DNA from 2 places in the Mesorhizobium sp. M3A.F.Ca.ET.080.04.2.1 genome. Region 2 is predicted to be linked to the other one. Evidence: riboswitches for the same ligand, from Rfam matches in the RefSeq annotation. Region 2 holds a riboswitch; the other holds the start of a gene.
The links. A riboswitch is a leader RNA that binds a small molecule or an ion and turns the genes downstream of it on or off. The one in region 2 is predicted to bind S-adenosylmethionine.
Positions count from the first base shown of each region.

Region 1 (5,461 bases), 1.8 Mb from region 2:
GACCCGGCCGACGACTCCGATCCGGCCGAACTGTTCTACGCGGCAAAGGCGGTCGGACAGTTGGAACCAAATGGCCCGGATGTCACCTATGCCGGCAGCTTCAGCGATCTCGAAATCGATGCCGACGCCATCGGCGGACGCGTGCTGCCGGCCCTCGACGGCAGCGGCGAGGCGACACTGAAAAACGGCGTCGCGCTGATCGCGACCCCGCCGAAGAGCCTGCGCGGCCAGGCGGTCGACGTCAGCAAGCTCGATCTGTCGTCGGGAACGGCGCGCGTGACGGTGTCCGGTCCGCTCTCGGTCGACGCCGACGGCCTGATCGATGCCGATCTGACGATCAAGCTGAAGGATCCAAAGGCGGTGGCGGGCATCCTTGGCGGCGCCGTTCCCGAGCACAAAAACGAGATCGAGCAAGGTTTTGCCGGCCTGGCGATGCTCGGCAACGAACCGTCCATGCCGCTCAAGATCGTCAAGGGCAAGGCCTCGCTAGGGTTCATCCCACTGGGCAAGATCAAGCCGGTTGATTGAGGGCTGCGATGCCGCGATCCGTCAGACTTCTCAGCGTCGGCGCGTTCACCCTCGATACGATCCTGCGCGTCGAGACGCTTCCCGTGCACCAGGGCAAGTTCATCGCCGGCGACGGTGTCCAGATCGCCTCGGGCATGGCGACGAGCGCTGCCTGCGCGGCGCAGCGCCTCGGTGCCAGCGTGTCCCTTTGGGCGAGCGCGGGCGACGACGCGGTTGGCGACCGGATGGTTGCCGAGATCGCGGCCGAGGGAGTCGACTGCAGCCTGATCCGCCGCGTTGCCGGCGCCCGCTCGGCGCTGGCCGCGATCCTGGTCGATGCCCATGGCGAACGCATTATCGTGCCGTTCTACGACAGGCAGGCGCAGGCCGATCCCGAGACTTTGCCGCTTGCCGATCTTTCTGCCTTCGACGCCGTGCTGGTGGATGTGCGTTGGCCGGGTGCCGCGGCGCTGGCCCTCAAGGCAGCGCGGGATGCGGGCCGCCCGGCGATCCTCGATGCCGACACCGCGCCGGTCGAGGTTCTGGAGCAATTGCTGCCTTTGGCCTCGCACATCGTTGCCTCGGAGCCGGCGGCGCGCATTGTCTGCGGCCACGCGCTCGACCCCGAAAGCGCCTGCGCCGATCTCGCCTCGCGCACCGACGCCTTTGTCGCGGTCACCGCAGGCGCTGCCGGAACCTGGTGGCACGACCGCGAAAGCGGCAGCGTGCGCCACGTCGAGGCGCCGAAGGTCAAGGCGGTGGACACGCTCGGTGCCGGCGACGTCTTTCACGGCGCCTTCGCCGTTGGACTTGCCGAAGCAATGCCGCCTGAACAGGCACTGCGCTTTGCGAGCGCCGCCGCCGCGCTCAAATGCCTGCGCTTCGGCGGCCGGCTCGGCGCACCGGACAGGACCGAGACATTGGCAATGATGGCGGCGCACTGGCCGGCATCCTGACAGGCGCGAAGACTTTCAGGGCTTGGAAGCGGGATGCTCCACCACCTGGCGGCCGAAATCCGGCACGTCGATGTCTTGGCCGGCCTCGATGATCGAGCGGCGGATGGCACGCGTGCGCGTGAAGAGGTCAAACAGCTTCTCGCCGTCGCCCCAGCGGATCGCCCGCTGCAGCGAGGCGAGATCCTCGGAGAACCGCGCCAGCATTTCCAGGATCGCATCCTTGTTGTGCAGGCAGACGTCGCGCCACATGGTCGGGTCCGACGCCGCCAGGCGGGTGAAATCGCGAAAACCCGAAGCGGAGTATTTGATAACTTCCGTCTTGGTCACAGATTCAAGATCGTCGGCGGTGCCGACGATGTTGTAGGCGATGATGTGCGGCAGGTGCGAGACGATGGCCAAAGTCATGTCGTGATGCTGCGGGTCCATCGTGTCGATGTTGGAGCCGCAGCGCCGCCAGAACTCTGACAGCTTCTCCAGCGCTTCCGGATCGGTGTCCGGCAGCGGCGTGAAGATGCACCAACGGTTGTCGAAGAGATCGGCGAACCCGGCATCCGGACCGGATTTTTCGGTGCCCGCCAGCGGATGGCCAGGGATGAAGTGCACGCCTGCCGGCACATACGGCTGCATCTGGGCGATGACCGAGGCCTTGGTCGAGCCGACATCGGTCAGGATAGCGCCCTTCTTCAGCGCCGGCGCGATTTCGGCCGCAACCTCGCCCGAGGATCCGACCGGCACCGAGACGATGACAAGATCGGCATCGCGCACCACTTCGCTGGCGTCGGTCGAGTAGGAATCGCCTAGACTCAGCTCTTCGGCCCGCTTGAGCGTCGATCGGCTTCGCGTCGCTATGGCGATGTGGCGGGCCAACCCCTCCCGGCGGACGACGCGGGCAAGTGACGAGCCGATCAGGCCGATGCCGACCAGTGCGATCTTTTCGAACATCGGTGCTGCCATGTGCTCTAGCTTTTCAGGAAACTCGTCAACGCATCGACGACGCCGCGATTGGCTTCCTCGGTGCCGATGCTCATGCGCAGCGCGTTGGGGAAGCCGTAGCCGGTGACGCGGCGCAAGATGTAGCCGCGCTGGCTGAGATAGTCGTCGGCGGCGGCAGCCGAATGCTTCTTGTCGTCGGGGAAGTGGATCAGCACGAAATTGCCGACGCTGGGCGTGATGCGCAGCCCGAGCCCCGTCACCTGCTCGCTCACCCAGGCAAGCCATTTCTCGTTATGCGTCACGCTGCGCTCGACATGGGCGCGGTCGCTTATCGCCGCGATGCCGGCCTCGATCGCGGTGGCATTGACGTTGAATGGGCCGCGCACCCGGTTGATCGCGTCGACGATATGCGCCGGGCCGTACATCCAGCCAATGCGCGCGCCGCCGAGCCCGAGCTTGGAGAAGGTGCGGGTCATCACCACGTTGTCGGAGCTGCCGGCCAGTTCGACGCCGGCTTCGTAATCGTTGCGCCGCACATATTCGGCATAGGCCGCGTCGAGCACCAGAAGCACGTTTTTCGGCAGGCCGGCATGCAGCCGGCGCACTTCCTGGAACGGCACGTAGGTGCCGGTCGGGTTGTTCGGATTGGCAAGGAACACGATCCGGGTCGCCGGCGTCACCGCCGCGAGCATCGCATCGACATCGGCGCGCTCGTCGGTTTCCTTGACCGCTACCGGCTTGGCGCCGGCAGCCTGGATATAGATCTTGTAGACCATGAAGGCGTGTTCGGTGAAAACCGCCTCGTCTCCGGGCGCGAGATAGGTCTGCGCCAACAGGCCCAGGATCTCGTCCGAGCCGTTGGAGCAGATGATGTTCGCCGGGTTGAGGCCATGCACTTCGGCGATGGCCTCGCGCAGTCGGCGCGCCGTGCCGTCGGGATAGACGTCGAGCTTCGCCGCCACCTGTCGCGCAGCCTCGATCGCCTTCGGCGATGGACCGAGCGGGTTCTCGTTCGAGGACAGCTTATAGACCTTCGTCACGCCGGCTGGCGCCGTGCTCTTTCCCGGCACGTAGGCTTCGATGTCCATGATGCCCGCGCGGGGCGTCGGACGTGGCTGATCCTGCTTCATTGTCACAAATCCGTCGAAAGGCCTCTGTCCACAGGCCGCAGCGGAAATACAGGCCGTGGCCCGGAATGTCGAGGGCCGGCGCTTGCGTGGACCGGGCTGGATCCAAGATGCCGAATGTTGACGAAGCGCGGCGCTGGCCCTAGAAGAGCAGCCAGACTTCCCGTGGTGATTTGGCCGGTCGGCTTGCAGCCACGTTAAACAATTCGCTAAAGGGCCGTTTGCAACCTGTAACCGGCTTTGCGAAGGCAGGCCGGTTTTTTGTTGTCCGCTGCCGGCCGGACACTGCATCGGAAGAGATGCCGACGCGGGAACAATTGAGGGATGCAATGGCCGCTCAGCGCGCTGCAAGGACCAACAATGAGGTCGAGAACCCATCGAGCCCGGTGTTGCGCTTCGGCGCCGACAAGCCGCTGAAGCTCGATGCCGGCACGTTGCTGTCGCCCTTCCAGATCGCCTACCAGACCTATGGCACCCTCAACGAAGCCCGCTCCAACGCCATCCTCGTCTGCCACGCGCTGACCGGCGACCATCACGTCGCCAGCACCAATCCGGTCACCGGCAAGCCGGGCTGGTGGGAGGTGCTGATCGGCCCCGGCAAGATCATCGACACCAACCGCTTTTTCGTCATCTGCTCCAACGTCCTCGGCGGCTGCCTGGGCTCGACCGGTCCCGCATCGATGAATCCGGCAACGGGCAAGCCTTACGGGCTCGACCTGCCGATCATCACCATCCGCGACATGGTGCGCGCGCAACTGATGCTGGTCGACCATTTCGGCATCGAGAAACTGTTTTGCGTGCTTGGCGGCTCGATGGGCGGCATGCAGGTGTTGCAATGGGCAGCGAGCTATCCGGAGCGAGTCTTCGCGGCGCTGCCGATCGCGACGGGCGCCCGCCATTCCTCGCAGAACATCGCCTTCCACGAGGTCGGACGGCAGGCCGTCATGGCCGACCCCGACTGGCACGGGGGGAAATATTTCGATTTCGGCAAGCGGCCGGAAAAAGGCTTGGCTGTGGCGCGCATGGCCGCCCACATCACCTATCTGTCGGAGGCGGCCCTCCACCGCAAGTTCGGCCGCAACCTGCAGGACCGCGACGCGCTCACCTTCGGTTTCGATGCCGACTTCCAGATCGAAAGCTATCTGCGCCACCAGGGCATGACGTTCGTCGATCGCTTCGATGCCAATACCTATCTCTATCTGACCCGCGCGATGGATTATTTCGACCTCGTCGCCGACCATGGCGGGCGCCTCGCCGATGCCTTCGCCGGCACCAAGACGCGCTTCTGCCTGGTGTCATTCACCTCCGACTGGCTGTTCCCGACGGAGGAAAGCCGCTCGATCGTGCATGCGCTCAACGCGGCGGGCGCCTCCGTTTCGTTCGTCGAGATCGAGACCGATCGCGGCCACGACGCATTCCTCCTGGACGAGCCGGAGATGTTCGCCGCCATCAACGGCTTCATTGGCTCGGCCGCCCGCGCCCGGGGGCTCAACCTATGAGCAGTTCGCAATCCCCAACGCATGACCCCCAAGCATGCGCGGCGCTCTTGGGAGAGCGCCATGCGTCAAGAAAAAGATCGGAGGTGCGCTCATGAGCGTCAACCGCGCCCAGCGCGTCGATCTCGACGTCATCAACGATCTCATCCCGCCGCGCTCGCGCGTGCTCGATGTCGGCTCGGGCGATGGCTTGCTTCTGGAACTCCTGCAGGAGGCCAAGCAGGTCGATGGCCGCGGGATGGAGCTGTCGCAGCGAGGCGTCAACGAATGCGTGGCGCGCGGCCTCTCGGTCATTCAGGGCGACGCCGACAAGGATCTCGAGTTCTATGCCGACAAGGGCTTCGACTTTGTCGTCTTGTCGCAGACCCTGCAGGCGACCCGCAACCCGAAGCTTGTGCTCGACGAACTGCTCAGGATCGGCAATCGCGCCATCGTCTCCTTC
Region 1 is NZ_CP034451.1:4,412,172-4,417,632, reverse strand. It holds gene EJ074_RS21110 (DUF2125 domain-containing protein) at 1-528, shown strand, start outside; gene EJ074_RS21105 (sugar kinase) at 537-1,463, shown strand; gene EJ074_RS21100 (prephenate/arogenate dehydrogenase family protein) at 1,479-2,417, opposite strand; gene hisC (histidinol-phosphate transaminase) at 2,423-3,526, opposite strand; SAM riboswitch at 3,679-3,756, shown strand; gene EJ074_RS21090 (homoserine O-acetyltransferase) at 3,853-5,022, shown strand; gene metW (methionine biosynthesis protein MetW) at 5,114-5,461, shown strand, end outside.
Region 1: linked by a shared signal. The riboswitch ahead of EJ074_RS21090 (homoserine O-acetyltransferase) and the one ahead of EJ074_RS12555 (O-succinylhomoserine sulfhydrylase) in region 2 are both predicted to bind S-adenosylmethionine.

Region 2 (5,461 bases):
CAGCATCTGCTGGCGGCATGGCGGCCGGATACCGGCCTCGTCTGCTCGACGCCGATCGGCTCGCGCCCGGACGGCTTCTGGGCCGAGGTCGAATGTGCCTTCCTCAACACGTTGCAGGCGCGCTGGCAATATGCCGGCGAAGCGCTCGGCCTCGGCTTTGCCCAAGGCAAGAGCATGCTGTGGAACAAGCCGCTGCTCGACGGCAGTGGCGGCATCCACGCTTTGGCTGCCGAGATCGCCGAGGATGCGGCCGCCACCAAGCTGGTCAACGGGCTTGGCCTGAAGGTCAATCTGGTCGCAGCGCCCTTCGAGCAGCCGCTCGGCCAGCGTCGGCTCGCCGAAGTCTGGTCGCGCCAGGCGCGCTGGGCGAGGCTGCGGCGCGTCACCTTCCCGCAATTCTTCGTCCCCGAGGTCCTCACCGGCGTGGCGGCTCCGCTCTTGCTCGCGCTGATCGCGGCGGCCAGCGCCGGCGTCAGCCTGCCTGCCACGGCGCTTTGCGTGCTGGCCATCGCCTATCTGCCGGAATGCCTGCTCGCCTCGTCCAAGGGCTGGTATCTATCGCCGCGCAGCATCACCGCGATGATGGTGCGCGACGCCCTGCTTCCCGCCATCTGGGCGCGCGGCTGGTTCGGCGGTGCCGTCGACTGGCGCGGCAACGCCATGACCATCCGCGCCAATGCGATGACCGAGCTGGAAGAGGGCGCCTAAAGCGGGTCGCACTGATACGCATTAGCGAATTCAGTTCACGCGCTTCAGGCCTTTGCTTTGATGCATGTCGTTGTCCCAGAACCGCTGCACACTTCTAGCGACATGCATTAAGCGGCGCCCAACCGGCACCGCCTACTTGGCCGCCTTCAGCGCCTGTTCGAGGTCGGCGAGCAGGTCATCCGTATCCTCCAGCCCGACGGACAGCCTGAGCGTGCCGGGCCCGATGCCAAGCTCCGCCCGCGCCTCGTCGCTGAGGTTCTTGTGCGTCGTCGTCGCCGGATGGGTGATCAGGCTCTTGGCGTCGCCGAGATTGTTGGAGATCAGCACGATGTCGAGCGCGTTCTGGACGGCGAATGCCGCCTGTTTGCCGCCCTTGACGTCGAGGCAGATCAGCGTCGAGCCGCCCGACATCTGCTTCCTGACGATATCGGCCTGCGGGTGGTCGGCCCGGCCCGGATAGATGACGCGGGCAATCTCCGGCCGCTCCGCCAGAAAGTCCGCGATCTTGCCGGCGCTTTCCGTCTGCTGGCGCACGCGCAGCGGCAGCGTCTCCAGGCCCTTGAGCAGCGTCCAGGCATTGAAGGGCGAGAGGCTCGGACCGGTGTGGCGGAAATAGTCGTGCAGGTTCTCGTCGATCCACTTTTTGTCCGACAGGATGATGCCGCCGAGACAGCGCCCCTGGCCGTCGATGTGCTTGGTTGCCGAATAGACGACGATATGCGCGCCGAGCTGCAACGGCTTCTGCTGCAGCGGCGTGGCAAAGACATTGTCGACGATCAGCCTGGCGCCGATCGAGTTGGCGAGCGCGGCAACGGCAGTGATGTCGACCACTTCAAGCGTCGGGTTGGTCGGGCTTTCCAGGAAGAACAGCTTCGTGTTCGGCCTGACCGCTTTTTCCCAGTTCGCAATGTCGGTGCCGTCGACCAGCGTCGCCTCGATGCCGTATTTCGGCGCCAGCGTCTCGACCACCCAGCGGCATGAGCCGAACAGGGCGCGGGCCGCAACGATATGGTCGCCGGCCCTGGCGCTGCAGAGCAGTGCCGCCGTCACCGCCGCCATGCCCGAAGCGGTGGCGCGCGCGTCCTCTGCGCCCTCCAGCGCGCACATGCGCTTTTCGAACATGTCGACTGTCGGGTTGGCGTAGCGCGAATAGATGAAGCCCGGCTCCTCGCCCTTGAAACGGGCTTCCGCCGCCTGCGCGCTCTCATAGACATAGCCCTGGGTGAGGTAGATCGCCTCGGCAGTCTCGCCGAAGCCGGAACGCAGCGTTCCGCCATGCACGAGTGCCGTCTGAGGCTTCCAATTACGCTTTTTGCTGCTCATAGCCCTGCTTCCAAACACAAAAAGACCGGCCGCGACGTCGCAACCGGTCCATACGGCCTTGCGGCCAACGGTCCTTTAGCGACTTGTTTAACGTGGCTGCAAGCCGACCGGCCAAATCACCACGGGATAACGACCCTTTAGACCCGTGCCGCGCTTGCGTCAATTGCCGGCTTCATTAAGAGGTTGTGCCAGGCAGGTAGGGCGAAACCCTTACGGTTTTGCGGCAGGAGCCTGCTACAATCACGTGCTTGCCCGGCCTTAGCGGAGCCAGACCTTGCGGCAGACAGGCATTCTTCCGGACCAGGACATCGCGGCGCTGTTCCAGTCGGGCGCGCTGAAATCGCCGCGCGCGCTGGACACCAACCAGATCCAGCCGGCGAGCCTTGACCTCAGGCTTGGCGACAAGGCCTACCGGGTGCGCGCCTCTTTCCTGCCCGGCCCGGATCATCTGGTGGCCGACAAGCTCGACCGGCTGAAGCTGCATGAGATCAGCCTTGCCGAGGGCGCGGTTCTGGAGACGGGCTGCGTCTATATCGTGCCGCTGCTCGAAAGCCTGACCCTGCCTTCAAATATTTCGGCTTCGGCCAATCCGAAGAGCTCGACCGGCCGTCTCGACATCTTCACGCGTGTCATGACCGACCGCGGACACGAGTTCGACAAGATCGCCGCCGGCTATCATGGTCCGCTCTATCTCGAGGTCAGCCCGCGCACTTTCCCGATCGTCGTGCGCGCCGGTTCGCGCCTGTCGCAGATCCGCTTCCGCATCGGCAATGCGGTGCTATCGGAAAAGGAGCTGCGCGACCTTCACGGCGCCGAGATGCTGGTCGCGACGGAGCCGCCCAACATTTCCGGCGGCGGCATCGCGCTGTCGATCGACCTCGACGGCGACAAGGACGGCCTGGTCGGCTATCGCGGCAAGCATCACACCGGCCTCGTCGATGTCGACAAGCGCGCCGCCCAGGACGTGGTCGATTTCTGGGAGCCGCTCTACAAGAGCGGCGCCGGCGAACTGGTGCTCGACCCGGACGAATTCTACATCCTGGTCAGCCGGGAAGCGGTGCATGTGCCGCCGCTTTATGCCGCCGAGATGACGCCCTTCGACCCGCTGGTCGGCGAGTTCCGCGTCCACTATGCCGGCTTCTTCGATCCGGGCTTTGGTCACTCAGCCGCCGGCGGCAGCGGCAGCCGCGCGGTGCTCGAAGTGCGCAGCCACGAGGTGCCGTTCATCCTCGACCACGGCCAGATTGTCGGGCGCCTGGTCTACGAGCACATGCTGAAGCGGCCGCAGGCGCTTTACGGCAGCGACCTCGGCTCCAACTACCAGGCGCAGGGGCTGAAGCTTTCCAAGCATTTCCGCGCTGCGCGCTAAGCAATCCCAGGAACTGCGCAGCAGTTTTTCGTCCGGAAGCGCGAAAAATGATCGGAGCGGGAACCGCTCCGATTATCGTCAACTCAGACTCCGCTTGCCGGGACCTGCCGGCCATGATTGGCTACGTGGACCGGTCGAGCCTCACTGAGGGAGACGAACATGCAGATATCGAGATGGATCATATCGGCGGCGGCCGCTGCCATGCTGGCGATTGGTGCTGGTTCGGCCAGCGCCGCCGAAAAGATCAAGATCGGCACCGAGGGCGCCTATCCGCCCTTCAACACCATCACGCCCGACGGCAAGGTCGAAGGCTTCGACATCGACATCGCCAATGCGCTTTGCGCGCAGATGAAGGTCGAATGCGAGATCGTCACCCAGGACTGGGACGGCATCATCCCGGCGCTGCAGGCCAAGAAGTTCGACGCCATCATCGCCTCGATGAGCATCACCGAGGAACGCAAGAAGCAGGTCGCCTTCACCCATAAATACTACACCACGCCTCTTGCGCTCGTGGCCCTGAAGGACAGCGACATTGCCTCGACCGAGCCCGCCGCGCTCGCCGGCAAGACGGTCGGCGCCCAGGCTTCGACCACGCAGGCGGACTATGCCCAGGACGCCTACGCCAAGGCCGGCGCCGAAGCCAAGCTCTATCCCACTCAGGAGGAGGCGATCACCGATCTCCAGAACGGCCGCCTCGACGCCGTCATCTCGGACAAGTTCGTGCTTGTCGACTGGCTGAAGAAGGCAAGCGACGGCTGCTGCAAGCTGGTCGGCGACGTCAAGGGCACCGAGACCGAGGCCGGCATCGCCGTGCGCCTGGAGGACACTGCGCTCCGCGACCGCCTCAACGCGGCCATCGACGCCATCGTCGCCGACGGCACCTACAAGAAGATCCAGGCCAAGTATTTCGACTTCGATATTTATTGAGATTGAAGCTGCCAATCTCCCCCCTCGTGGGTCCCACGAGGGGGGAGATCACGCTCTCACCTCACAGCGCCTTCACCGCCACCTTCACCGGCTTCTCGATCTCGAGTGGGTTGCGCAGCGGCAGGCCGAAATCCTTGGCCTCGATCTCGAACATGTCGCCCTCTTCGGTCCTGATGCCGTCGGCGAAGGACAGCGTCGCGGTGCCGAACATGTGCACATGCACGTCGCCCGGCTGGCGGAAGGCCGAATATTTGAAGTGGTGATGCTCCAGATTGGCGATCGTGTGCGACATGTTCGCCTCGCCCGACAGGAACGGCTTTTCCCAAAGCACCTTGCCGTCGCGATAGATGCGTGATGAGCCGCGTATGTCGGCCGGCAGGTCGCCGATCAGGATCTCCGGCCCGAACGAGGCATTGCGCAGCTTGGAATGGGCGAGGAACAGATAGTTCACCCGCTCCGTGACGTGGTCGGAAAACTCGTTGGACAGGGTGAATCCGACGCGGAACGGCGCGCCGTCATCGCCGATGACATAGATGCCGGCGATCTCCGGCTCCTCGCCGGCGTCCTGCGCGAAGGCGGGCGACATCAGCGCCGCGCCCGGCGCAACCGCCATGGTGCCGTTGCCCTTGTAGAACCATTCCGGCTGCACGCCGATCTGGCCCTTGGCCGGCTTGCCGCCTTCCAGCCCCATGCGGAACATCTTCATGGAATCGGTCAGCTGCTCCTCGCTGTCGCTGAGCTTCTTGTGCATGGAATCGCGCGTCGCCGCCGAGCCGAGATGTGTGAGCCCGGTGCCGGTCAGGTGGAGATGGGCAGGATCAGGATGATTGATCGGCGACACCACCCGCCCCTTCTTGTAGGCGGCGTCGAGATCGACCGCTTCGCCATAGCCCTTACGCTCGATCAGCGCTTCGAGACCGGTGCCCGTGCGCGCCGCTTCCATGGCCAGCGAATAGACGCTGCGCGCGCCGTTGATGATCCGGGTCTTGCCGCCGCTGCGGGCAACGACGCGGATCGTCTCGGCGTCGTCGAGGATCTGGGAAATCAGCATGGTGCACCCTCTTTCTTCTGCCTTAGGCGGGTTGCCCATCGGCAAACCCTACCGGGCGCGGCCCGGAACCGATCCGTGCCACG
Region 2 is NZ_CP034451.1:2,617,686-2,623,146, reverse strand. It holds gene EJ074_RS12560 (ceramide glucosyltransferase) at 1-708, shown strand, start outside; gene EJ074_RS12555 (O-succinylhomoserine sulfhydrylase) at 841-2,031, opposite strand; SAM riboswitch at 2,087-2,164, opposite strand; gene EJ074_RS12550 (2'-deoxycytidine 5'-triphosphate deaminase) at 2,306-3,400, shown strand; gene EJ074_RS12545 (ABC transporter substrate-binding protein) at 3,560-4,327, shown strand; gene araD1 (AraD1 family protein) at 4,389-5,378, opposite strand.